DNA from 3 places in the Peribacillus sp. FSL E2-0159 genome. Region 2 is predicted to be linked to each of the others. Evidence: riboswitches for the same ligand, from Rfam matches in the RefSeq annotation. Region 2 holds a riboswitch; each other region holds the start of a gene.
What was found. Region 2 has a riboswitch for S-adenosylmethionine ahead of NYE63_RS14795 (YezD family protein). Riboswitches for the same ligand answer to the same signal wherever they lie in the genome.
Positions count from the first base shown of each region.

Region 1: linked by a shared signal. The riboswitch ahead of mtnK (S-methyl-5-thioribose kinase) and the one ahead of NYE63_RS14795 (YezD family protein) in region 2 are both predicted to bind S-adenosylmethionine.
Region 3: linked by a shared signal. The riboswitch ahead of NYE63_RS26440 (methionine ABC transporter ATP-binding protein) and the one ahead of NYE63_RS14795 (YezD family protein) in region 2 are both predicted to bind S-adenosylmethionine.

Region 1 covers NZ_CP152053.1:3,499,891-3,502,936, reverse strand. The annotation lists gene mtnA (S-methyl-5-thioribose-1-phosphate isomerase) at 1-684, opposite strand, end outside; gene mtnK (S-methyl-5-thioribose kinase) at 699-1,901, opposite strand; SAM riboswitch class I at 1,980-2,133, opposite strand; partial or broken gene NYE63_RS17015 (carbon-nitrogen family hydrolase) at 2,205-2,987, opposite strand.
Region 2 covers NZ_CP152053.1:3,033,800-3,036,845, reverse strand. The annotation lists gene NYE63_RS14805 (TetR/AcrR family transcriptional regulator) at 1-568, shown strand, start outside; gene ssuE (NADPH-dependent FMN reductase) at 779-1,312, shown strand; SAM riboswitch class I at 1,592-1,700, shown strand; gene NYE63_RS14795 (YezD family protein) at 1,873-2,016, shown strand; gene NYE63_RS14790 (phosphoadenylyl-sulfate reductase) at 2,186-2,902, shown strand; gene sat (sulfate adenylyltransferase) at 2,932-3,046, shown strand, end outside.
Region 3 covers NZ_CP152053.1:5,388,832-5,391,877, reverse strand. The annotation lists gene NYE63_RS26445 (O-acetylhomoserine aminocarboxypropyltransferase/cysteine synthase family protein) at 99-1,409, shown strand; SAM riboswitch class I at 1,528-1,640, shown strand; gene NYE63_RS26440 (methionine ABC transporter ATP-binding protein) at 1,808-2,842, shown strand; gene NYE63_RS26435 (methionine ABC transporter permease) at 2,835-3,046, shown strand, end outside.

The sequences.
Region 1 (3,046 bases), 470 kb from region 2:
GTGAATCGTATGGGCAGCCATATTATCAGAAATTAAGGTGACATCAACCCCCGCTTGCATCAATTCCCAAGCAGTCAAACGCGCCCCTTGTAGGACAGGCCTGGTTTCACATGCGTACACTTTTAGCGGAAAGTCCCTTTCTTTAGCCAGGTGGAAGGGAGCCAAGGCTGTGCCATACCGAGCTGTGGCAATTCCCCCAGCGTTGCAATGCGTTAGAATGGAATCTCCTCTAGTGAATAAGGATAAACCATGTTCCCCGATTTTCCTGCACATTTCTTCATCTTCAGCAAAGATTGCTTTAGCCTCCGATACAAGTGCTTCCTTGGCAGTTGAAATGCTTTGCGCAGCTTGCAAGGTGTTTTCCATCCTCCTTAAAGCCCAAAAAAGGTTGACTGCAGTTGGCCGTGAAGAGGCGAGTTTTTCAATATGCCTCGTTACATTTTTCTTGAACTCCTCTAATTCAGCGGTTGTTTCCTGTTTGGCACCAAGTGCAACACCAAATGCTGCCGTCAGTCCAATTGCAGGGGCACCGCGAACTTTTAAAGTCAAAATGCTGTCATATACATCATCAACAGAATGAAGTTCGATAAATTCAGTTATGGAAGGAAGGGCTTGTTGATTTAATAATGTAATATGGGTATCATCCCATTGTACCGAATATGGTAAGGGTGCTAGTGTAGTCATGTGCAGGTCTCCTTTTAAATGGTTGAATAAGATGGCAGTGTACGTTGCTTCAATGCTTCAATGACAGCTGGAACATCTAATTCTTCCCGTTTTTTAATTAAAAAAGCACCAATTTCCAATGTTGCCGTTTTGGCAGCGATCCTTGTTTCTTTATCATCAATGACGTTTAAATCGGCAACATGGGAAAGGCCAATGGTTCGCCGAATCAGTTCACAGCCGGCAAAACCGAATGCATCTTTTTTGAATTTTGTCAGTAAATAAGGCAGATACCCTTTCACATGACGGAATGGGCTTTTATTTTGGTCTTCCCATAATTCGGTATAAGTTTCTTCAAAGGCATTCCAAAATTCATGAAGGTGTGAGAAAATCTCTTCCTTTCCAGCGCCATTTCGTGTAATTGCTTGAAAGAGAAGGTTGGCGGTGTATTGACCAAGGTCAAAACCAACTGGCCCATAAAAAGCGAATTCCGGATCAATAACCTTTGTTTCAGTTTCACTTGCAAATATACTTCCAGTATGTAAATCTCCATGAAGCAAGGCTTCCTGCTCGGTTTCAAAGCTTTGTTTCAGCTTAGCGACCTCAAGTATCACATCTTGGTCATTCCATATATTTTTGGCGGCATCAGTCAATTCCACCTCGAAATCTCCCGGGAGTTCCTCAAAAAATGGATCTGTGAAAATAAAGACCTCAGTGATTTTGCAGAGTTCCGGATTGGTGAAATGCCGGGCCACTTCCTTTTTCGCGGATGGTTCTAAATGATAATCGGATGTATAAAATGCCGTCTTCGCAACATATTCACCAATATGCTGTGAAAGCAAAGGATATGAATCGCCATCGATCAATCCTGTTCTTACGATTTTCAAGTGTGATAAATCCTCCATGACTGTGATGGCAAGCTGCTCATCCGAATAATAGACTTGCGGTACGAATTCGGGGCAATAGCTTCTGAAATGAATCAGTGCATTCGCTTCAATGGAAGCCCTTTTCAATGTCAGCGGCCAGCTTTCACCAAGTACCTTGGCATAAGGGACCGCTTGTTTGATTATTATTCCTTTGTTTGTGACTGTGTCTGTAATATGAAAAACATAATTTAAGTTTCCATCGCCGATTTCTTTACACTTTAAACTTGCATCCGCATTGACCAACCCAAGTTTTTTTGCAAGGGTTATAGCTGTTTCGTTTGTCAATCTCTTAAAATTTGAATGGTTTTGAGTCATTCTTTTTCCCTCCAGATTCAAAATAAGAATAAAAAAGCCTCTTTCAAATAGAAAGAGGCAGAAGTTTTGGCTTCGGACCTCTTATCTTCCAGAAAATGAATTCTGGTGGAATTAGCACCGTGCTCTGTGGATTTTATAATCCGGCGGTGAATCCGCCCCATTTCACAATGGTATTACAGTCGGTTGCTGGGCTTCATAGGGCCTTTATCCCTCAGCCTGCTCTTGATAAGAGTAAATGTTTTCTGAAATTTTAATCTTCGGGAAAATAATATCAACATTTTAAATAGTTTGTCAATGGGTAAATTAATAAAAATCAGGGCGGCGATGTTCGAATACGGGTATTTTGTTACGGGCTTCCGTAACTTTATTGAAGTCCAAGATGCCTGTCAAGAGTTCGTTTCCTTCTCCGGCTTCACTTATGATATTCCCCCATGGATCAAAAATTAAGGAATGACCCGCAAATATATTATTGACATCCGAACCTGAACGATTTACGGCTACAACATAGGCTTGGTTCTCGATGGCACGGCTAATCAATAAGGCTCTCCAGTGATCGAGTCTCGGCTTTGGCCATTCAGCCGTAACGAATAGAACTTCCGCGCCTTGTACGGTATGGACTCGCTGCCAATCAGGGAAAAGGATGTCATAACAAACGAATCCAGCACATATTTTTTCATCAAGAGTAAATAAACCATCTTTTTCTCCTGGCTGCAGGAAATGATGTTCATCCTTTAACTGAAATAAGTGAAGCTTATCATATTCTTTAATGAGATTTCCATGTTAATCTATGATGATCATGGTGTTATAGATCCCTTTGCTTGTCTTTTTCGCAATGGACCCGCCTATTGTGTTAATCTGGTGTTTCTTTGCCAGTCTTTTAAAAAATTCATTCGTCTTTTCTGCCTCTTGATCAGCAATCTCATTTAACCTGGTCAAGTCGTATCCGGTTGTCCAAAGCTCTGGTAATATGACGATATCGGGTTCTGACCGTGCAGCTTTTTCCATCCATTGTTCTGCAACCTGAAAATTGAAATCAGGTTGCCCGAAGGCTATATCCATTTGAATACAAGCTATTTTCCACTTCATCGCTTAAAACGACCATATGTAAAAAATGCTTTACAAGACTATGATAAACATATATCATT
Region 2 (3,046 bases):
TAAAGAACGAATCATAAATGTAGCCCGGACTCTTTTTGCCACTAAAGGATTTGACATGACAAGAACAAATGAAATAGCCTCTGCATGCAATGTTTCCGAAGCTACTATTTACAAATACTTTGACAGCAAAAAAGATTTGCTTTTGGCTACTATTACCCCTAATGAAAAAGAGGAAGCTGAAGATGGGACTTGCCATCTATCAACGGATGATCTAGTGGAAAATCATGTTTCCACCATGATAAAAAAAATTCTTGAAAATAAAGAACAGTTTTCGATTTTATTTAGGGAAACACAATTCGATCAAGATATTTCAAAGCAATATGTAGATCAGATTTTCAAGCCAAATGCCAAGCATATTGAAATACAGAAGAGAATAGATAGCGGAGAGATAAAATATATCTCTGATATTATCCTATTTAATGTAGGGATCATTTCTTTTACATTGGCATTATCTACACATTATGAGATCCATCAACAAAAAAAGGAGCCATATTTTACTTCTGAACGAATTAAGAGCATTGCTCAACTTTTGGTATATGGTATTCATGGTAAACAAAATCATACATAATGAAACGGTCATATTGAAGGGCATGAGCATCAAGCCGCAAATATGACCTTTTTATTTTCATTCAGAGACGATGAAGTCAACTGGTGAATTTATTAAACCCGAGTGTAAGATTTGACTTATATTTTTCAGACTATTACGATAAATGCATACTGCAAGAAATGCTTCACGAAAATTTTATCTGGAAATCATGTAACATTGGAGGGGTATTAAATGAGCGATATCGTAATTTTATCAGGAAGTCCCGCTAAACCATCAAGAACGGACATTTCACTAAAACATATTCAATCATTAATTGAAAACGAAGGATTTACCACAGCTTATTTCTCAATTACGGATTTCTCAGCAGATGATTTATTTCAAGGGAAATATAATAGCGAAGATATCTTAAAGCTTTCAGAGAGAATTCAAGCAGCTAGAGGAATCATTATTGGTTCACCGGTTTATAAGGCTTCTTATACAGGTGTATTGAAAGCCTTGATTGATTTGCTGCCAGAAGGAGCATTTAAGGGTAAGCCAGTGCTGCCAATCATGATTGGTGGAAGTAACAGGCATCTATTGGCGATTGACTATGCGCTTAAACCATTAATTTCAATATTAAAAGGTGAGCCGCTGCAGGGCATTTATTTTGTTGATAAGGAAATAGATAAACAGAATTCAGAAAAACCGATTAATGATTTGCATTTAATTGATCGCGTCCAGAGTCAAGTTCAAGAATTTGTAGAAGCGATACAGTTAAGAAATTAATGACTTCAAGTAATCCTTTCTACAAAAGGACCGGAATTCGAGAAATTAATTTTTCAAGTAAGGACATGCGTCAATAATAGGTTTTTTATGAAAATAGACTTAATTTTTTGGAGACCTTATCTAAAAAGACGAGTCTATTTTCGTATTTATATGAACATAAAATCAAAAATTGAATAGTGTGTATAAAAATAACAGTTCATCCATAATATTAAACCAAGTTATTTTATAAGAAAACTCCATTGACAAGGATTAAATATATGTTAATATTTAAAATAATAAAACTTATCCAGAGCGACGGAGGGAATTGGCCCTTTGAAGTCCAGCAACCTGCATGATGGATGCAAGGTGCTACCTCCAACAAAATGTTGATCATTTTGGAAGATAAGGTAAAGATATTTACCTTGGGATCTTTCCATCATGGAAAGATTTTTGTTTTTTTTGAAAAATTGTATGCAAACCATAACAATGTAAGGTTGTATGGAATTATATAAATCTAAGAAATTCATTTAATCACCGTTGAAAATAAAATATTCGCGGATTTTCTTAAAGGAGGAACTGGTTTGGATAAAGAGAATCAGCTTGAAGAAATATTTGAACGACTTCAAGAAATGCTTAATTCAATGAAATATGGATCCATTACACTTATTGTCCAGGATGGTAAAATCATTCAAATGGAAAGAAATGAAAAATTAAGAATTAAATAAGGTATCTGCTGACTAGAAAAACTAGAGGCGGGTTTAACTGATATAAAGAGAGTATTGGTTAGATTCGTCTCTTTTTCCTAGAATCAAATAAGCCGGAGAAGATTACAACGGGTATTGATCAACAGTTACTCTAACCTGATACAGCAAGTTTTTAGAGGGGGCTACAAAGTTGGCTGCATTAATAAACTATGACAATTTCAACACAGGGGATTTACCTGTATTTCCTGAAGACAGTGAGACAAAAGGAGCTTTGGAAGTTCTGCAATGGGCGAATGACCATTATGGAAACAAACTGATTTATGCTTGTAGTTTTGGTATTGAAGGCATCGTGCTTACGGATTTATTGGCGAAGGTCAATCCATCGGCAAAAATAGTTTTCCTTGATACAGATGTTCATTTTGAGGAAACTTACCAATTGATCGAGCAAGTGAAAAAGCGATATCCAAAGCTTTCGATCGAAATGAAGAAACCTGACTTGACGCTTGAGGAACAAGCAGCGGAATATGGGGATGAATTATGGCTTAGTGATTCCAATAAGTGCTGTAACATCCGTAAAATCATTCCGCTTACCGATGTGCTTTCAAAGGCAACAGCCTGGCTTTCGGGACTGCGGAGGGAGCAATCCGAAACAAGGGCTCTGACCGAGTATATCAATAAGGATAATAAGTTCAAGTCAGTTAAAATATGTCCACTCATACATTGGACGTGGAAAGATGTTTGGCGCTACGCCCATAAAAACGGACTTCCATATAATATCCTGCATGATAATGGATATCCGAGCATTGGATGTAAAACATGTACTGCACCTGCCTTCAATGCAGATGATTTACGCTCAGGCCGTTGGCAAGGAGCTCAAAAAACGGAATGCGGATTGCATTTATCTTAAATAAATAGAAACCATAGGGGGAAATTAGCATGACAATCAGTCTACCGCACGGAGGAACATTAATCGATCTTTGGGAACCAAAATATGATTTTAGTAAAATAACAAAGTCAATCGAAATCGATGAAATTGCTTTAAGTGATCTTG
Region 3 (3,046 bases), 2.4 Mb from region 2:
TGTTCTTGAAACCTCTTCTTATTGAAGTGGTTTTTTTGTTTATAAAAGGCCAGATTTCATATAATTCCAACTAAATCCATAGAAAAAGGTGAAATCATATGTCAGAGAAAAAGTTGCGTTTCGAAACATTGAGTGTTCATGGCGGTCTGCAAGCTGATGAAACAGGTGCCCGTGCAGTTCCTATTTACCAAAGCAATGCATACTTGTTCAAAGACACCGACCATGCAGCGAATTTATTTGGCCTAAAGGAGAATGGCTATATATATACACGACTCCATAATCCCACGGTCAGCGTTTTTGAGGAAAGAATGGCCTTATTGGAAGGCGGTATCGGCGGATTGGCAACATCAAGCGGAATGGCTGCCATCTCACTTTCAATCCTGAATATTGCCGCTGCAGGGGATGAGATTGTTTCAGCCTCTACATTATATGGCGGTACGTATAACCTTTTTGAAAACACACTTCCTAAATATGGAATCAAAGTGAAGTTCGTTTCTCCCGATGACCCTGAAAATTTCAAAAGGGCGATTACGCCAAGAACTAAAGCCATTTTTGCTGAAACGATCGGAAATCCAAGTTTGAGGGTGCTCGATATTGAAGCGGTAGCGGAAATCGCCCATGATGCAGGCATACCTTTAATCATTGATAATACCTTCGCGACACCATATCTATGCAGACCAATTGATTTTGGAGCGGATATTGTCATCCATTCCGCTACAAAATGGCTTCTGGGAAATGGAACGACGCTGGGCGGTGTCATCGTGGATGGAGGGAAGTTCGATTGGAACTCGCCAAACTACCCTGGCTTTACGGAGCCTGATCCAAGTTACGACGGTCTGGTATACGCCGAGGCAGTTGGACCTGCTGCATTCATAACGAAAGCCCGAGTCCAGTTACTTCGTGATTTAGGCCCTGCGCTAAGCGCCCAAAGTGCATTCCAGTTTACGCTTGGGCTTGAAACGCTGCATGTAAGGATGAAAGAGCATCTATCAAACACCAAGTCTGTCATTAACTATTTAAAAAACCATCCTGCCGTGACTTGGGTTTCACATCCTGGTGATGAGGATCATCCGGATAAAGCCCTTGCGGATAAATATTTGCCAAAGGGAGCTGGATCAGTCGTTACATTTGGGATACAAGGTAATCGCGAAGCTGGGGCAAAACTTATCAATTCGGTAGAATTATGGTCCCATGTAGCGAATGTTGGGGATGCGAAGAGCTTGATCATCCACCCAGCCAGTACGACCCATCAACAATTGAATGAGGCGGGGCTTGCGAAAGCGGGTGTGCGTGCTGATCAAGTCCGTTTATCTATTGGGATTGAAAATGTAGACGATTTAATAGAAGATTTGGAGCAGGCTATTGAAAAAGCGACGAATATCGTCTCCTTGTCCTCCAAAACGGTTTAAGCAAAGTTCCTGTTCATTCTTGTACTAGAAATAATATACATTGCGCTCCTTTTTTATCTATGATAAAATTTCACCATACTAAAGAACTTAATGATGTACAAAATATTCTATATATTAGCTCTTATCAAGAGAGGTGGAGGGATGTGCCCGATGAAACCCGGCAACCGACAAGGAGATTTCCTTGGAAAGGTGCCAATTCACACAAAGTTTAATCACTTTGGAAGATGAGAGGAAGGCCTGTTTCTTCACCTGCCTTTCTGCTCATGCAGAAAGGTTTTTTCTATTTTAATTGGGGAAAACTTTTGTATGAACAGAAAAAATGGTAGGTGAAACAAATTAATAATGTAGAGAAATCAACTAAGTTCATAGGTTTTATTGGATAAAAGAGGTGAGGATTAATGATTACATTGACGAAAGTCAGTAAGCTGTTCCGTACAGGAAAAGGAAACAGTGAGACGATAAAGGCTGTAAATAATGTGAATGTTGAAATAAATAAAGGCGAGATTTTCGGTATCATCGGATACAGTGGAGCGGGGAAGAGTACTTTGATCAGAATGCTCAATGGATTGGAAACACCTACAGAGGGATCCGTTGTGGTAGCTGAAAAGGAAATTTCAAAAATTAAAGGGGCTCAGCTCCGTAAGGCCCGTCAAGAAATCAGCATGATTTTCCAACATTTCAATCTATTATGGTCAAGGACCGTTCAGGAGAATATAGCTTTCCCATTGGAAATTGCGGGAGTTTCTAAAACTGAACGAACCAAGCGTGTGAACGAATTGATCAAGTTGGTCGGACTGGAAGGCAGGGAAAAGGCCTATCCTTCACAATTAAGCGGAGGGCAGAAGCAAAGGGTGGGAATAGCCAGGGCTCTGGCAAATGACCCTAAAGTGCTGCTTTGTGATGAAGCGACTTCTGCGTTGGATCCACAGACTACCGACTCAATACTCGAATTGCTTGTTGACATCAATCAGCGATTGGGATTGACGATCGTTTTGATAACACATGAAATGCATGTAATACGTAAAATCTGTCATCGCGTCGCCGTGATGGAAAGCGGGCAAGTTGTTGAACAGGGTCCTGTTCTGGATGTTTTCAAGAATCCTAAAGAACAGATGACGAAGCGTTTCGTGCAACAGGTAACGGAACCAGAAGAAACGAAAGAAACGATGGACCATTTGCTCGAACGCTATCCTGCAGGCAAAGTGATTCAATTGACCTTTGTAGGTGATCATGCAGAAAGCCCGTTGATCACCAAGCTTGTACGTAACTTCGAGTTGGATGTCAATATCGTTCAAGGTAAGATTTCCCAAACAAGAAGCGGTTCATATGGAACATTGTTTATCCATCTTGATGGCACAGAGGATGAAATGCTCCGCGCAATCGAATTCATTAAAGCACAGCAGGTAGGCGTGGAGGTGATTACTCATGCTTGAAGAATTATTGCCGAATATTGATTGGGAAGACATTATTGAAGCAACGAAAGAAACGCTTTACATGACAAGCGTCTCTGTAGTAGCAACCTTTTTTATAGGCATAATATTAGGATTGGTCCTCTTCCTGACAGCGAAGGGTAATATGTGGGAAAACCGGGCAGTCAACGGGATCATGAGTGCTGTCGTTAATATATTCCGTTCCAT